Lujinxingia sediminis: one gene and its partner. The protein of the gene in region 1 interacts with the protein of each later gene in a pairwise test. Links are inferred from orthologs where the notes say so. Each region holds a gene or a part of one and is shown on either strand. Other genes may lie near its edges.

Region 1 (10,075 bases):
AACCAGGGTATCGGGAGCATCACTCAGATCGATGCTGTCGAGCGGAGGATCTGCCGGGTAATCTCCAGGCTCCAGAAGTTGTGCGGCAGAGGCCTCAGCCGGAAGGGGAGACTCGCCGGTGAGGGCGTAGTACATCACGGCGCCCACTGAGAAGACCGAAGCCGCTTTGGCGTTGGCGCCAGGATCGCGAAGAAGTTCTGGAGCGACGTAGTCGAGCCACACCGGCAATGCTTCTCGCGGGGTCGAATCGTCAATTGCCGGCAGCTCGCCAGCCAGCTCGCCGAGCAGCCAACTCCCGACCTGAACTCCGGAGTGCTCGGGCTGAAGGTAGACGGAAGCGGGACTTACACCCAGAGGGTAAACGCCCTGCTCAGTGAGCCAATCCAGCGCTCGTGCAAGGTTGCAGCCCAGCTTCAGCGCCTCGCGCCAGGGGAGCGGCCCGCGCGTCTTGAGCGTCTGAGCGAGTGAGTCTCCGTCGGCCAGCTCTTCGGCAATAAAATGTGGGAGCTGCTGAGTGAAAAGACCTGCGACGCTCAAAATCTGGTGAGGAAGCGGTGATTGGGCCTTTATGGATTCCAGTGATGTTCGAGCCCGGGAAAGAGAGGCTGCTGTGTAGGTGCGATGGAATACTCGGACCTGCACACTGGTCCCATCGTTGAGCATCCGCCCTCGGTAGAGCTCCCCCAGGTGATCGGCATCGAGGAAGACCTCCAGGTTGACCGCACCGTGGAGTGAGGAGCCCGCCAGGCGGCCGGGCGTCTCGCTATTCTTCGTTAACAGCCGGGTGCCGTCATGAGGACAGAAGATCTCTTCGCCCTCAAATTGCGCCTTACAGATTGGGCAGTATCTCACAGACATTCCTCAACGCAGGGGTCTTGCCGCATAAGCCGGCCATAAGCCTTGTGGAGCCGAACGCGCGGTATCGTACACGTCGCCATGAACCAGGCCAAGCCGGCGGTGTACGCCGCCGTGCTTCCGGGCGGTTGCCCGCGCGCGCAGAACTCTTTATAAGGGCGCTCAATTCGGCCCTCATTCCTCAGAGGAATTACGCATGACCGCATCAAAATCTTCATCGAGCGCTGGCCTGGTCCAGCGCCTGAGTCCTCGCCTCACCGGAAAGCAGCGTCGCTACCTGCGCACGCTCGCTCATTCGCTTAAGCCGCTGGTCTACGTCGGCCAGAAAGGGATCAGCGAGAACCTGATTGAGAACGTCAGCGCTCAGCTGCTGGCTCATGAGCTGATCAAGGTTAAGATCCATGAAGGCGACGGGATGGTCGAGGCTGCCGAGGCCATCGTAGCCGGCACCGGTGCCCAGCTTGCTCAGAAGATCGGGCATACGCTGGTGCTCTACAGGCCTCATCCTGAGAAACCCACGATTACGTTGCCGCGCGATACCGCGGCGGGATCCTGAACCCATGATCATTGAGCTCAACCCCGAACACCCCCAGCCGCGTCGCGTCGATCAGGTCGTCGAGGTGCTCAAAAGCGGGGGGCTGGTTGCCTACCCGACCGATACCGTTTACGGGATCGGCTGCGATATTTTTAATAAAAAGGCTGTCGAGCGCCTGCAGTCGCTGGTGCGTGAGATCAAAGGCCAGCCCGATCACAGCCCCCTCTCCTTTATCTGTCGCGATCTGAGCAACATCTCGGAGTACGCGCTGGTCAATGATTTTGCCTACCGCACGTTGCGGCGGATGTTACCCGGGCCCTACACCTTCATTCTTGAGGCGACCAAGCTGGTGCCCCGGGTGATGCTCAACAAGCGTAAGACCGTGGGAATCCGTGTGCCGGAGAGCCCCATCGCGCTCGCGCTGATTGAGGCGCTGGGCAACCCGGTAGCCAACACCAGCGCCACTCATCCGGACGGGGAGCTTATCCCCGACCCGTGGACGATTGAGGAACTCTACGGCCATTCGGTCGATCTTATCGTCGATGGGGGCTACGTCTTCCCGGAGCCCTCCACCGTGATCGACTTCTCTGGCGACCTTCCGCAACTGATTCGTAAAGGGAAGGGGCCGGTCGGAGATCTGGAGTACGTGGAGCTGATCTGAGTTAGCGTTTGCGCCCCGCGTCTCTGGCGCGTGTTTGCAGAATAGAAAAAGCCCGCACTCCTTATCGGGGAGTGCGGGCTTTTTTGATCGCGTGCCAACTGGAGCTCAGAGTGGTGTCACAAAGGTGCGGACTTCGCGCGTGCGCTCGAGTTGGGCCTGGTGGGCGCGGGCTTGTTCTACGGTGGCGAACTTGCCAATGCGCACCCGGTAGAACTTGCCCTGGCCAGGGATATCGGCGGCGATCACATGAGGCACAAGGCCCTGCGTGCTGAGCTTATCCATCTCGGCGCGTGCGCGCTCCATGGTCGGGTGCGAGGCCACCTGGAGGGTGTAGCGGGCGGCTTCGACGTCCTCGTTTGCTCTGACTTCGGCGGGGGCGGCTGCGGCCGGGGCGACCGGAGCAGGGGCTGAACTTTTGGTGGCCTCCGTCGGGACGGGGCGCGATTCCTCTGGAGTCTCAACGGAGGGCGCCTGCGCAGTGGTCGCCACTTTGGGAGCGGGGGCTGCGGCAACCGGTTCGGGCCGTTCCGCGACTTTACGCGTGATCAGGGGGCGAGCCTCGGGTCGGGTGAGGCTCTCGTAGAAGGAGAAGATCGCGTCGCGCGGTGTGCTCTTGTCGGCATCGGCCTCATCGCCCTCCGCAGAAGCCTCGGTGGGGGCCAGACGCTGGCTGGCCAGAGCGGGCTGTCCCACCGACACCATGGGGGGGAGGCTGTCTTCGAGCATGATGCGCTGACCGGCAATCAGCCCGGCGCTAAACACCAGGGCCAATACCGCGGTCGCGAGGATAAGACGGCCTGCGCTCAGTCCGCGTTCAGGTTTTGAATGTCGTCGTCGGCTCATCGTGCGTTCCAGCTCGTGATTCGGGGTTGCGCCATCGCGTTGCTTCCGTTCGCGAAGCATCGCGGGTCACAGGCGGACCGTAACACAGGCGGATCGGTCGACAAGATTTTTGTCCATATCGGCGTCACTTTCGCAACGAAGGTTGCCGGCAGTGTGATGCCGCGCAGCGCGTGCCGCGCTCAGGCCGTGCGACGATCTTCCTCAAGCCCGTAAAGCAGCAGGGGCGGCGCATCGGGATCGATGGTCAACGTCGCCCCCACGCCGAACTCCAGGGCAAGGTGGGGACCGTCGAGAAAGATGCGCCCCTCCCGCATGCGCGAGACGACCTCGAAGGGCTCGTCGATGGGGACAAGCCCCTTGAGGAAGCGGTACCCCCCCTGAGCCGGCGGGTATGGCTCCCGCACAAGGTACTGAAAGCTCTGGCTGCGAAAGGGTAGCACGTAGCCGCCGGCCGAGCGGATCGCCGCAGTCGAGCCGGCGGGCGTCGAAAACCAGATCCCGCTGGATTTTTGCCCCTCGATCGGGTGGTTGCCCACCTTGAGCAGGTAGGTGGAAACGGCGGCCGGGTTGGCGTGCGTGATCAAGACGTCGTTGAGCACAGGTGGCCCCACCTGCTCGCCATTGAGGCAGACATAGAAGCGTCGAAGACGCGTCGGCTCCCAGGCATCGGTGAGCGTGCGCTCGAGAAGGTGCTGGAAGTCGGAGGCAAATCCCGCGCAGAAGTAGCCCACGCTTGCTGCCGGGTCGCTGTTGATCGCCAGCATCGGCGTATCAACGATGCGGTGGGAAAGATCGAGGACGGTCCCGTCGCCTCCAACGGCGATGATGAGGTCGTAGCCGGAGGGGTCTGTCACATCGCCCCGGTAGCGCGCCTCGAAATCGATGCCGCGAGCGCTCAGATGCTCCAGGATCGTCTCCAGGCTCTGCTGATGAGCGCGGTGGGAGGCGCGCAGGCGAGCCACGCTGACGTGGCCCTCGTCGATCAGATGAGCGACAGCCTGGTCGCCTTGATCGAGGACATACTGCTCGTAGCGGCTTTTTTTGTAGGCGACCAACAGTCGCACGTCGGTGCTCATAGGGGCCCCGCAGGGGTGATCGTAACGAGGTGAGCTTGCCGCCTCACCTGCGGTTTATAGACTTCGCTCGTGCCGCGCGGCAAGCTCACACCTTGCGGCGATTGGGGCGCCGTGCTAGCTAAAGCGCCGATTAATGTTGTGAGTAAACGCTCAGCGGGCCGTGACCAGCCCGAGCGTTTGAAATTCAGGGTCGAAGTTAACCGCATAGACGCTCAGGAGCATACGATGTCTGATCTGAACGCCCGCTCGATCTTCGAAGAAGTGCTTCCCGCCAACCTCAAAGAGAGCCCGGACAAAGCCAAGTCCACCAACGCTGTGTATGTGTTCAACATCACCGGCGATGATGGCGGCACCTGGACCCTCGACTTCACCAAAGATGAAGACTTCGTCAGCGAAGGCGAGGGTACCGAGGCGGATTGCACCATCACCATGAAGGACGGCGACTTTGTCGACATGTGGGAAGGCCGCCTCTCTGGCCCCCAGGCCTTCATGATGAACAAGATCAAGATCCAGGGGAATATGGGCCTGGCGATGAAGTTGCAAAACTTCATCGGTTGATCGCGTTTGGAGCCGGGTGTTTTGCCCGGCTCGGGCTATCGAAAGCGCACCCGACATCAGGTTCGGCGTGCGCTTTTTTGTGTCCGATGTGCAGGTGCGCTGAGCATGCTTACTGCGGGAGATGACGATGAGTGCGACATCCCACACTGACGCGGCCGCTATGTTTCTAAAGGGCGTGAAGGTTCTTGATCTGAGCCGGCTTCTGCCCGGTCCTTTTGCGTCGCTCCTGCTGGCGGATATGGGCGCGGATGTGCTCAAGGTTGAGGACCCGCAAGGGGGTGATTACGCGCGTTATTATCCGCCCCTGGTCGATGGGGTGGGAGCGCTATACGCGAGTGTGAATCGCTCGAAGCGCTCCATGACTCTGGACTTAAAACGTGCGGAGGGGCGCGAGGTCCTGGAGCGGCTCCTGGAGGATTGCGACGTGCTTCTGGAGAGCTTTCGGCCGGGGGTGATGGCCAGGCTGGGGCTTGACCCCGAGAGGTTAAGAAAGCGCTTTCCCGGGCTTGTGATCTGCTCAATCTCAGGTTTCGGGCAGAGCGGGCCGGCTCGCGAGCGGGCTGGCCATGACCTGAACTTTGTGGCGCGCGCCGGGCTCCTTGCCCAGAACGCGCGGGCCGGGGAGGCACCGGTGGTACCGGGCTACCAGGTGGCGGATCTGGCCGGGGGGGCGCTCTACGCGGCGCTGGGGATGTGCGGGGCGCTCTTTGCCCGAAGCCGCACCGGAGAGGGGGCGTGGCTGGATATCTCGATGAGCGAGGGGGCGCTGAGCCTGATGGCACCGGCGGTGGCGATGCGGGCCGCCGGCGATCCGATGGCCCCGGGGGAAGGTATGCTCAGCGGGGGGCTTCCCTGCTACCGCGTCTACGAGACGGCCGATGGGCGGTATATGGCGGTGGCCGCGCTGGAGCCGAAGTTCTGGGAGGCGCTGGTCGGGGCACTGGAGCAGCCGGAGCTCTCGGGCCGGGGAATGCTCAGCGGTGAGGATGGCGAGGAGGTCGCGTCTGCACTTGCGTCGATCTTCCGAAGTCAGCCGCAGGCCCACTGGGAGCGTGTGCTCGGGGAGGTGGACTGTTGTGTGGAGCCGGTGCGTGAGCTTGCAGACGTGATCGATGATGCGATGTACAAAGCTCGAAACACGTTCTTTGAGCTGCAAGGGGTGCGCCAGGTCCACTCTCCGATCCGCGTTGCCGACGGTAGAGACGCCGGGGGGCATCGCCCGGCTCCGCAGCACGGCGAACATACGGAGGAGGTGTTGAGCGCTCTGGGGTATGAGCGCACAGCGATCGCCGCGCTTCGTCAGCAGGGTGTCATTGCCTAAGGCACCGAAGATGTCTCGGGGAGCGGTGGCGGGAGTAGCAGACCGTAGATGCCTGCCCCCTCACCAGCAGCGAGTGTGCCGGGACGCCAGGCGCTGCCCGCACCCACGGCGCGCCACGAAGGACCGGCTCCGAATTGCGGCAGGGCGATGAGGCGAGGCGCGCTATCGGTGGTGTTCTCAGACGCGATGGCGTCCGTGGCGAGTGCGCCCATGGTGACATAGAGTTCCGTCATCGCCCGAAATTCACCCGGGTCGATCGGACCGTGTTCCTCGTGTGCTTCGGCAAGAAAGTCCACGGGAAGCAGCGCAGTGCGTGCCGGGGCGTCGTGGGCGGTGGGGCCGCTGAAGATGCGCGCGGGCAGGGGGTAACGGGTTGTCTCAAAGACGTCCGATGGACCGAAGAGCGCCGGCGCCAGAGATACCGCGATCAGGGCCGCGATGATGGGCCACATCGCTCGGGCGAAGCGTGGCGCGATGGAGGTGCGCCGATCCGCCAGTCGGGCGATGCCCGGAGCGCTCAGAATCGCCAGGGCAGCGATGGCAAGCGCGCTCATCTCCACGCCCCAGGCCGAGGGCCCACGCGCAAGCCAGGGTAAAAGCACGCTGGCGATAAAGAGCGCAGCGAGCGCCCGGGCCAGCCGAAGCTCAACCAGCTTACCCCAGGGGCGCGCCAGATAGAGTCCGAAGATCGCTGTGACGAGTACGGCCGGAGAGGTGGCCTCCACCCAGCTCATCAGCCCGATCGTCAGAGGGGGGCGTGCCGGCGGGTAGGTATGCCCGCGGAAGACAAGCTCGGGGCCGCTGGCCAGCAGGGGGTCAAGAAAGACGTCGGGAAGCGAGGTGGCCGGATCGGGCCAGAAGCCCGGAAAGGCCAGGAAGAGCCCGGTGCCGAAGAGGAGAATGAGCAGATGATCCAGGCGAAGGATGATACCACCGGCCTTGTCGCGATCGCCGAGAAGTTCAGCAGCCACGAGAAGAATCGCCAGCGCAAACGCCCCGATCCAGCTGAGCCCGAGCATGGCGAGCAGCACCGCTGCGGCCGCGATGCCGAGCGGGTGAATGGTTGGCGAGGTCCAAAGCCAGAGAAATATCAGGGTGAGCGTGACGATCACCGCGTCCGGCGCATGTGCGCCAAAGAGGCCCAGCCAGGGCAGCGAGCAGAGGACCATCAGGGATGCGACCACGGCGCTGCGAGGACCGCCAAGGCGAAGTGCCATCGCGCCGACGAGTGTGGTGGAGATGGCAGCGCAGGCCACGCCGAGAAGATGCACGACTCGGGCGGCGTGTTCGGGGGTGATGGCGCTGATGAGGGTCGCAGCCAGGTCGGCAGCGTAGATCCCCTCACGGGCGAAGAGCACTCCGAGATCGCCGGAACGCAGCCCGTGGGCGCGCGTAAGCCCACGCGCAAGCCAGGCGATTCCTTCGGGCGTGGTGCCGCGGTAGCCAATGATGGCCACGAGGATCGTCGTAAGTATGCCAATCGCCAGGAGCAGCGCACGGTTCGACAGGGGAAAGGGCGGTGCAGTTGCGGATGGCATCAGCGGTACTCGAATCGGTAGCAGAAGTGACGACGGCCGGGCTCGGTGGCGGTGATGTCCAGTCTCAATGAGGCTGTCTCTCTCTCGGTTTGCAAGGGGAGCACTTGCCAGCCGCGCCGGTCGTGATGGGTGTGGTGAAGCTGAACCTCACCCCAGGTCACACGCACTTCGACGGGCACCCGTGTACCGACCGAAGAGTCGCGAAGACCTGTGAGCAGTGTAAGTGTACGGCCCTGATCATCGCGGGTGGGCATCTCGGGGTAGGTGATGCGAAGCGTCTTCCCGGGCAAGGGATGAGCCCAGTTGCAGGTGGCGCTTACGCCATCGATCTCGACCTCGCGCGGACCCGGACGCATCCAGTCAGGTTCACCGCATCGTGCAAAGCCGGCATCATCGCGAGGGCAGGGAGTCGCCTTGCTCCGGGCATCCATGGTTTCGACGCGAGCCAGATCAAAGAGGGGGAGCGTGCTCAGTGTGGCAGGTTCCCAGATCGTCCAGCCGTCCTGCGTGGCCGCGCGAGTCATCCCGGCACGTTCAAAGCGCTCGGCTTCGTCCCGGTAGCTCAAAACCAGTGAGCTCGGCGGCCAGCTGGAGAGCAGCGCCACGGGTCGCATGGCAACGTCTTCATCGGTACGCAGCGCGCGGTACGCGACGTGATGGGTCGCAAGTACGATCGGGGCCGGATGCTCTGCCAGCATCCCGGCGAGTTCCTGAGGGAGGGGAGGCGCATGGTCGCGGGGAAAGAGAAGGGCCATCGCGAATCCGGCTGCCGCCAGGATCAGCGCGAGAATGGCGATTCTCGATGAGCGTTGCGGAGCATCAGTCGACATCCCAGAAGATCTCCCGAGGTTGCCAGCGGTAGGTTTTGAGGTCGCAGCGCCCGTCCTGGTCGAAGTCTACGCCTTCAGCTTCCAGGAGCGCGCGTTGCAGTTCAGCGCGCCCCAGATCGCCTTTAAACGAGATACGGCCCTGCGCGTTGATAACCCGCTGCCAGGGAAGCTCTCCGAAGTTATCCAGAGAGTGGCGTAGCAGCGTTCCGACGGCGCGCGCCGCTCGCGGGCTGCCTGCGTAGCCGGCGATCTGACCGTAGGTCGCCACGCTCCCGAATGGGATGCGGGTCACGAGCCAGTACACGCGCTGGGTGAAGTCGTCCTGGCTCATCGCGTTGGGACCTCGATGAGTTCGTCAGCGCGCAGGCCAAAGTCGTCAACCCATGCGTCTCTGGGCGCTATGTCGTGCGGTGTGGTGCTCCAGCTGGGATGCCACAGGAGCAGATGACGCGCTTCATCGCCGGAGGTGGTTGCGATCAGGGTGTACGTCCAGGCATCCGTGCGGAGGATCGCCCGCTGGCAGGAGGGGCCGCAGGACTCGGTGGTGCGGGTCGACTCGGAGAGCGCCGGGAGCTGCTCGGTGTAGCGCTCCATGAGACGGGTCAGGTAGGCGTCGGCCGGGAGAGCGTAGGTTAATGGCTCTGCCAGAGCGTGTCCTTCGATCAGCGAAAGGGGAGCGTTGATCGCTCGGAGTTGAGCGTATCGGGGCTCGCCGGAGGCATCGGTAGGATAAAGTGGGACGACGCTCGGAGCGCCGAGTGCCTGGCCGAGGGGGAGGTCGGAGGGCGGGTTCTCCGCTGGCTGCAACTCGGGAGAGATGCCACCGGTCAGGGCCTTGAGCGTCTTTCTGACGCGCGCGGCGTCACCCTCGTTGGTGTTCTGCAAACGCACCACCCATGCTGCGTCGATGGTGGTCGTGAGCAGTGCGTGACTCAGAGCCTGATCGTCTCGCCGTTGTATGATCCACCATTGCCCGGGACCGGCGGGCTCGATGCTAAAGGTGTCACGGACCCTGGCGAGTCCGTCGCGTTGCAGCATCAGCCGGAAACGTGTCAGTGCTTGCGCTGGCGCGTAGGCGTGCTCCAGTCGGTAGAGGGATGCCGTACTTCGGCGCCCCTGCGCTTCGAAGAGCGCAGGGGCTTCTGCCTCCACCGGATCAAAGCTCATCGGTGTCCGCCAACTCAGCGCCTCGGTCGGGTGCGACTGCACGCTGGCGCATGCCTGCAACGCCAGCGCCAGCACAATCGCGCCCCCGCGTACCGGACCGATGCGTGATCGTAGAGGTTCAGGCATTGCCGACGTACTCGCTGTAATAGGCGAGCCCCGTCTGAAGGCGCGCGATGGCAACGTCGCGATCGAAGGTCGCAACGAGCTCGTAGACCGAGGGGCTGGTTGTCGCTCCGGTTAGTGCGATGCGGGTGGGCTGTGCGACCTTTGCCATCCCGAGTTCAAACTCGGCCATCACCTCTTTATAGACGGCCTCAATGGCGTCAGCGTTCCAGGCTTCAAGCGCGCTCAGTCGCTCGACCAGCGCACCAAAGCCCTCAAGGCCGCCCGCTTTCAGCCACTTCTTGGAGGCCTTCTCATCGTAGGTCACGTCTTCCGTAAAGAAGTAGTGACTCTCTTCGGTGAGCGCGATCATGGTGTTGACACGGTCGCGCATCAACGCGGTGATGGCGATAAGGCGATCATTGAGTTCGACCGAGTACCCGGCCTCTTGAAGGTAGGGCAGCCAGCGTTTTGCCAGCTCCTCGGGTGAAAGACGCTTCATCCACTCGGAGTTCACCCACAGGAACTTATCCTGATCAAAGGTGGAGGAGCTGCGTCCTACATGGTCGAAGCCGAAGAACGACTCGAG
Region 2 (4,876 bases), on another replicon or contig:
GGCACGCGCCTCTCGCCGGATCTCACGCACGATCTCGGCGCTCACCGTCTCGGCGCTCTTGACATGCCCTAAGCCCTTGCAGCGCTCACACGGGTCGCACATGTACTGGACCAGCGACTCCCGCACCCGCTTGCGCGTCATCTCCACCAGACCGAACTCCGAGATGGCCAGCGAGTTGGTCGTCACCCGATCTTTTTTGAGCGCGGCCTCCAGCGTGCGGTAGACCTTCTCGCGGTTTCGGGCATCTTCCATATCGATAAAGTCGATGATGATGATGCCCCCGATGTTGCGCAGCCGCAGCTGGTAGACGACCTCCTCGGCCGCCTCCAGGTTCGTGCGCAAAATCGTCTCCTCAAGATCGGAGCCGCTCCCCACAAACTTGCCGGTGTTCACATCCACCGCGGTGAGCGCCTCGGTCTTATCAAAGACAAGGCTTCCACCGCTGGGCAGGGGCACCTCTCTGGCCAGCGCCCGGTCGATCTCCACCTCGATGCCGTACGCATCAAAGATGGGCTCATCGGCACCGTACATCTCAATATTATCGGCGAACGAAGGCATATAATGCTTCGTAAACCCGCTGACCCGCTTGTAGGCCTCTTCATCATCCACGATGAGCTTGCCCACATCGGTGGTGAAAAGGTCGCGAGCAGCCCGCAGGAGCAAGTCCGGCTCCTCGTTGAGCAGGTAGGGCGCCTTGACCTGATTGGCCTTATCGAGGATGTCGGTCCACAGCTTGACCAAAAGCTGCATATCGCGCACCAGCTTATCTTCACTGATGTTCTCGCTGACGGTACGCACGATAAAGCCGGTGCCCGGCGGTCGATTCTCCTCGACGAGCTTGCGCAACCGCTTGCGCTCCTTCTCCGACTCAATCCTCCGGCTGATTCCCACATGCGAGACCGTGGGCATAAACACCACGTAGCGCCCCGGAAGCGAGATATGCCCGGTGAGCCTGGCACCCTTGGTACCCATCGGCTCCTTGGCCACCTGCACCAGAACCTCCTGCCCCTCCTTGATGCAGTCGGAGATGTTGATCTTGCGGCTGATCTTGCCGCGGGAGGGCGGCGGCCACTGATCGCCGTCTTCTTCCAGAAGGTTGATATCCTTCTCAAAGTTATAGAAATCGCTTACGTGCAGAAAACCCGCTTTCTCCTGGGCCACATCCACAAACGCCGCCTGCATCCCGGGAAGCACGCGCAACACCTTCCCCTTATAGATGTTGCCGGCCACCCCGCGGTCGCGGCGGCGCTCCATATAGATTTCGCTCAAGAGCCCGTCCTCGATCAGCGCCACGCGCGTCTCGGAGCGGGTCGAATTGACCACCAGAATGTTGGACATGTCACCTCATCGCGAACCCCCGCGTGTCCTCGATCATCTCACCGGCAAGCCGTCCTCCTCGAAAGCGTCCGCGTCCTCCAAAAGGTCGCCGACCACCGCCGAGAAGACGCACCGCCACCGGGCGTCGATCACGACACACAAAAGCTCGTCTCTATCGGGTTGAATCGCGCTCAAATCGTCAAATTTCGCTCGGGCGTCCCGAAACACTCGCCGGCCCAGGCCCGCTCTTCACCTGCCTGACCGGCGCCCTCTCCGGGGCCCTTAACACCTTGAAAAACGTTGATAAACTCGCTGCTCACAGCCCCCGAAATCACCTCATCCGGAACGCCGGAAGGCATGCCACAGCGCGCTCTTCTCTTCACCCCGAGCTATATCACAGCCCCAGATCGCCGACTAGCCACGATCCTTTTGCCCTACTTTTTTGCCACCTCTGGAGTAACGCTTAACCAGGCGGAGAGCCCTCGCCACGCCACAACGCCCGATATCTCCCCGAAATCAACGCTGGCACGCCATCTGCATTACGCTCTCCCACCTGAGACGGAGCGGCGAATGTTCCCCAACACTCCAGAGCGCTCCCGGGTTTGCGACGGGCACCCCGCTCCCCACGGGGTGCCCGCGCCTTTTCTTGTTTTTTTAATGACAAAATAACGACCGCCCCCAGAGCTCCACCTCCCTTTTTACGCCCCCCCCCAAACCCGAGCGCATCCAGCGCCGGGGCGCTCGCCGTCCCTGCATACGAAAAGATCCGAGCGCATCCAGGGCAAAGTCCAGCAAGGAGCAAGGAGGAAGCTGTGGCAGCGCCACCGCGACGACGCAGCGACGACGCTGGCTTTGTCCTGGGGCGCTCGGCAGCGCCGCTCGGCACTCCCGCATACGAAAAGATCCGAGCGCATCCAGGGCGGCGTCTGACAAGGAGGCAGGGATGAAGCTGTAGCAGCGCTACTGCGAATCCCTGTCGACGCCGTCAGCGTCGTCCTGGATGCGCTCGGCACACAGGCACTACTGTTGACAAGCGGCCAACAACCCCCTAAACATTGAAATTATCGTCATCGCGAATAGTTCGCCCCTCGACAGTGTTCATCTCCCACGAACACCTCGAAGCTCGCACGGGCCTGTCGCGCTCGTCGACGATCCAACACGCTTCAATCCTCCGCGCCGCCTCGCGCTGTGCTGCCCGCCATCCTCGGCGCAACGCCCACGCAAACGCATTTCGGCGCAACCCCCGCTCGACCGCCTCACTCCCCGTCTTCCACCCCAGATCCTACCCACGCGCCCCCATCACCGGCCCCCGACCTCATATGCACGGTCTTCTGCCCTGATCCTTCAAGGCGCCCCAGATCCCTCTCGTTTTCCCCACCCTTTTCTGATCCTGATCTGTCTATCTTCAAGACGCCCTCCCAAGGAGAACACCCCGATGAATCTGAAAGAACTCAAGGAGAAAAAGATCGGCCAGCTTACGCAGATGGCCAAAGAAGCCGGCATCGACGGCGCCGGCAACCTGCGCAAGCAAGAGCTGATCTTCGCCCTCCTGCAAACCCAGGCTGAAAAAGACGGTTCCATCCACGGCGAAGGCGTCCTGGAGATCCTCCCCGATGGGTTCGGATTCTTGCGCGCCCCGGACTACAACTACCTGCCCGGGCCCGACGATATCTACGTCTCCCCCAGCCAGATCCGCCGCTTTAACCTGCGCACCGGCGACACCGTCAGCGGCCAGATTCGCCCGCCCAAAGAGAGCGAGCGCTACTTCGCGCTGCTCAAGGTCGAGCAGGTCAACTTCCAGGATCCGGAGCACGCCCGCGAGAAGATCCTCTTCGACAACATCACCCCGCTCTACCCCGAAGAGCGCCTGCAGATGGAGACGGCCAAAGACGGCTTCTCCACCCGCATCATCGACCTGCTCACCCCCATCGGTAAGGGCCAGCGCGCGCTGATCGTCGCGCCGCCTCGCACCGGTAAGACCGTCCTGATGCAGGACATCGCCAACGCCATCGGCGACAACCACCCCGACGTGGTTCTCATCGTGCTGCTCATCGATGAGCGTCCCGAAGAGGTCACCGACATGCAGCGCTCGGTGCGCGGCGAAGTTGTGTCGTCGACCTTCGACGAGCCGGCCCAGCGCCACGTGCAGGTCGCCGAGATGGTCATCGAGAAGGCCAAGCGCCTGGTCGAACACAAGCGCGACGTCGTTATCCTCCTCGACTCCATCACCCGTCTGGCCCGCGCCTACAACACGGTGGTGCCCCCCTCCGGCAAGATCCTCTCCGGTGGTGTCGACTCCAACGCCCTGCACAAGCCCAAGCGCTTCTTCGGCGCGGCCCGTAACATCGAAGAGGGCGGCAGCCTCACCATCATCGCCACCGCGCTTATCGACACCGGTAGCCGCATGGACGAGGTCATCTTCGAAGAGTTCAAGGGCACCGGTAACTCCGAGCTGCACCTGGACCGCAAGCTCATGGAGAAGCGCATCTTCCCCTGCCTGGACATCAACCGCTCGGGCACGCGCAAAGAAGAGCTGCTTATGGAAGACAGCCAGCTCAACCGCGTCTGGATTCTGCGCCAGCTTCTGCACCCGCTCAACGTGGTCGACTCGATGGAGTTCCTCATCGACAAGCTCGGCAAGACCGACTCCAACGCCGACTTCCTCCAGTCGATGAGCGGCTGATCCTTGACGTAACCCCCTGAGAACGCCCCGGAGCTTCTGTGCTCCGGGGCGTTCTCATTGCACTGACCTCCCCCCCTCTCTGATTGTTGGGCCTGAGCCGAATCCCATGTTCGAAAAACTCAAAGAAGTCGAGGCGCGCTACCACCAGCTCAACAGCCAGCTGGCCGACCCCGAGGTTGCCTCCGACCCCAACACCTTTCGAAAGATCGCCAAAGAGCAGGCGCTTCTCCAGGAGGTGGTCACCACCTTCCAGCGCTACCAGAGCGTCGAAGACGAGATCGCCGAGAACCGCGAGCTCCTCTTAGAAGATGATGATGACGCTATTAAACAGATGGCCAAAGTCGAGCTTGAGCGCCTCAATCCCGAGCTTGAGGCGCTGGCTCAGACGCTCAAACGCCTGCTGCTTCCCCGCGATCCTCTTGACGACAAAAACACCTACCTGGAGATTCGCGCTGGGACCGGTGGCGACGAGGCGGCGCTCTTCGCTGCCGACCTCTTTCGCATGTACGCGCGTTATGCGGAACGACTGGGCTGGAAGATCGAGATCGTCTCCACCAATGAGACGGATCGCGGAGGCTTTCGCGAGGTCATTGCGCTGATTGAGGGCGATAGCGTCTACAGCCGCCTCAAGTTTGAAGCCGGCACCCACCGCGTCCAGCGCGTGCCCGACACCGAGAGCCAGGGCCGCATTCACACCTCGGCGGTCACCGTAGCGGTGCTGCCGGAGGCGGACGACGTGGAGATCAACATCCAGGACAACGATCTCAAGATCGACGTCTACCGCTCCTCCGGCCCCGGCGGGCAGTCGGTCAATACCACCGACTCTGCGGTGCGCATCACGCACCTGCCCACCGGGCTTGTGGTGATCTGCCAGGA

What was found.
Region 2: the proteins of yhbY (region 1) and rho interact in binary tests that used the Escherichia coli proteins (3 or more experiments, as listed by UniProt). The link is inferred for Lujinxingia sediminis from one-to-one orthologs.

The regions. Positions count from the first base shown.
Region 1 is NZ_SADD01000005.1:301,620-311,694, forward strand. Bases 1-2,731 are described here. They hold yhbY (ribosome assembly RNA-binding protein YhbY), read left to right. Parts: upstream 1-1,051; coding sequence 1,052-1,411; downstream 1,412-2,731. Other genes in these bases: EA187_RS11575 (tetratricopeptide repeat protein), read right to left, coding at 1-852; EA187_RS11585 (L-threonylcarbamoyladenylate synthase), read left to right, coding at 1,416-2,051; EA187_RS11590 (SPOR domain-containing protein), read right to left, coding at 2,157-2,731. Also shown: more of EA187_RS11590, read right to left, coding at 2,732-2,894; EA187_RS11595 (NAD(+)/NADH kinase), read right to left, coding at 3,074-3,970; EA187_RS11600 (SCP2 sterol-binding domain-containing protein), read left to right, coding at 4,196-4,528; EA187_RS11605 (CaiB/BaiF CoA transferase family protein), read left to right, coding at 4,656-5,849; EA187_RS11610 (hypothetical protein), read right to left, coding at 5,846-7,387; EA187_RS11615 (hypothetical protein), read right to left, coding at 7,387-8,217; EA187_RS11620 (MGMT family protein), read right to left, coding at 8,207-8,548; EA187_RS11625 (hypothetical protein), read right to left, coding at 8,545-9,510; gltX (glutamate--tRNA ligase), read right to left, coding at 9,503-10,075.
Region 2 is NZ_SADD01000002.1:383,833-388,708, forward strand. Bases 1,935-4,876 are described here. They hold rho (transcription termination factor Rho), read left to right. Parts: upstream 1,935-2,752; coding sequence 2,753-4,000; downstream 4,001-4,876. Other genes in these bases: prfA (peptide chain release factor 1), read left to right, coding at 4,107-4,876. Outside these bases: EA187_RS07180 (Rne/Rng family ribonuclease), read right to left, coding at 1-1,338. UniProt on the Escherichia coli protein: Facilitates transcription termination by a mechanism that involves Rho binding to the nascent RNA, activation of Rho's RNA-dependent ATPase activity, and release of the mRNA from the DNA template.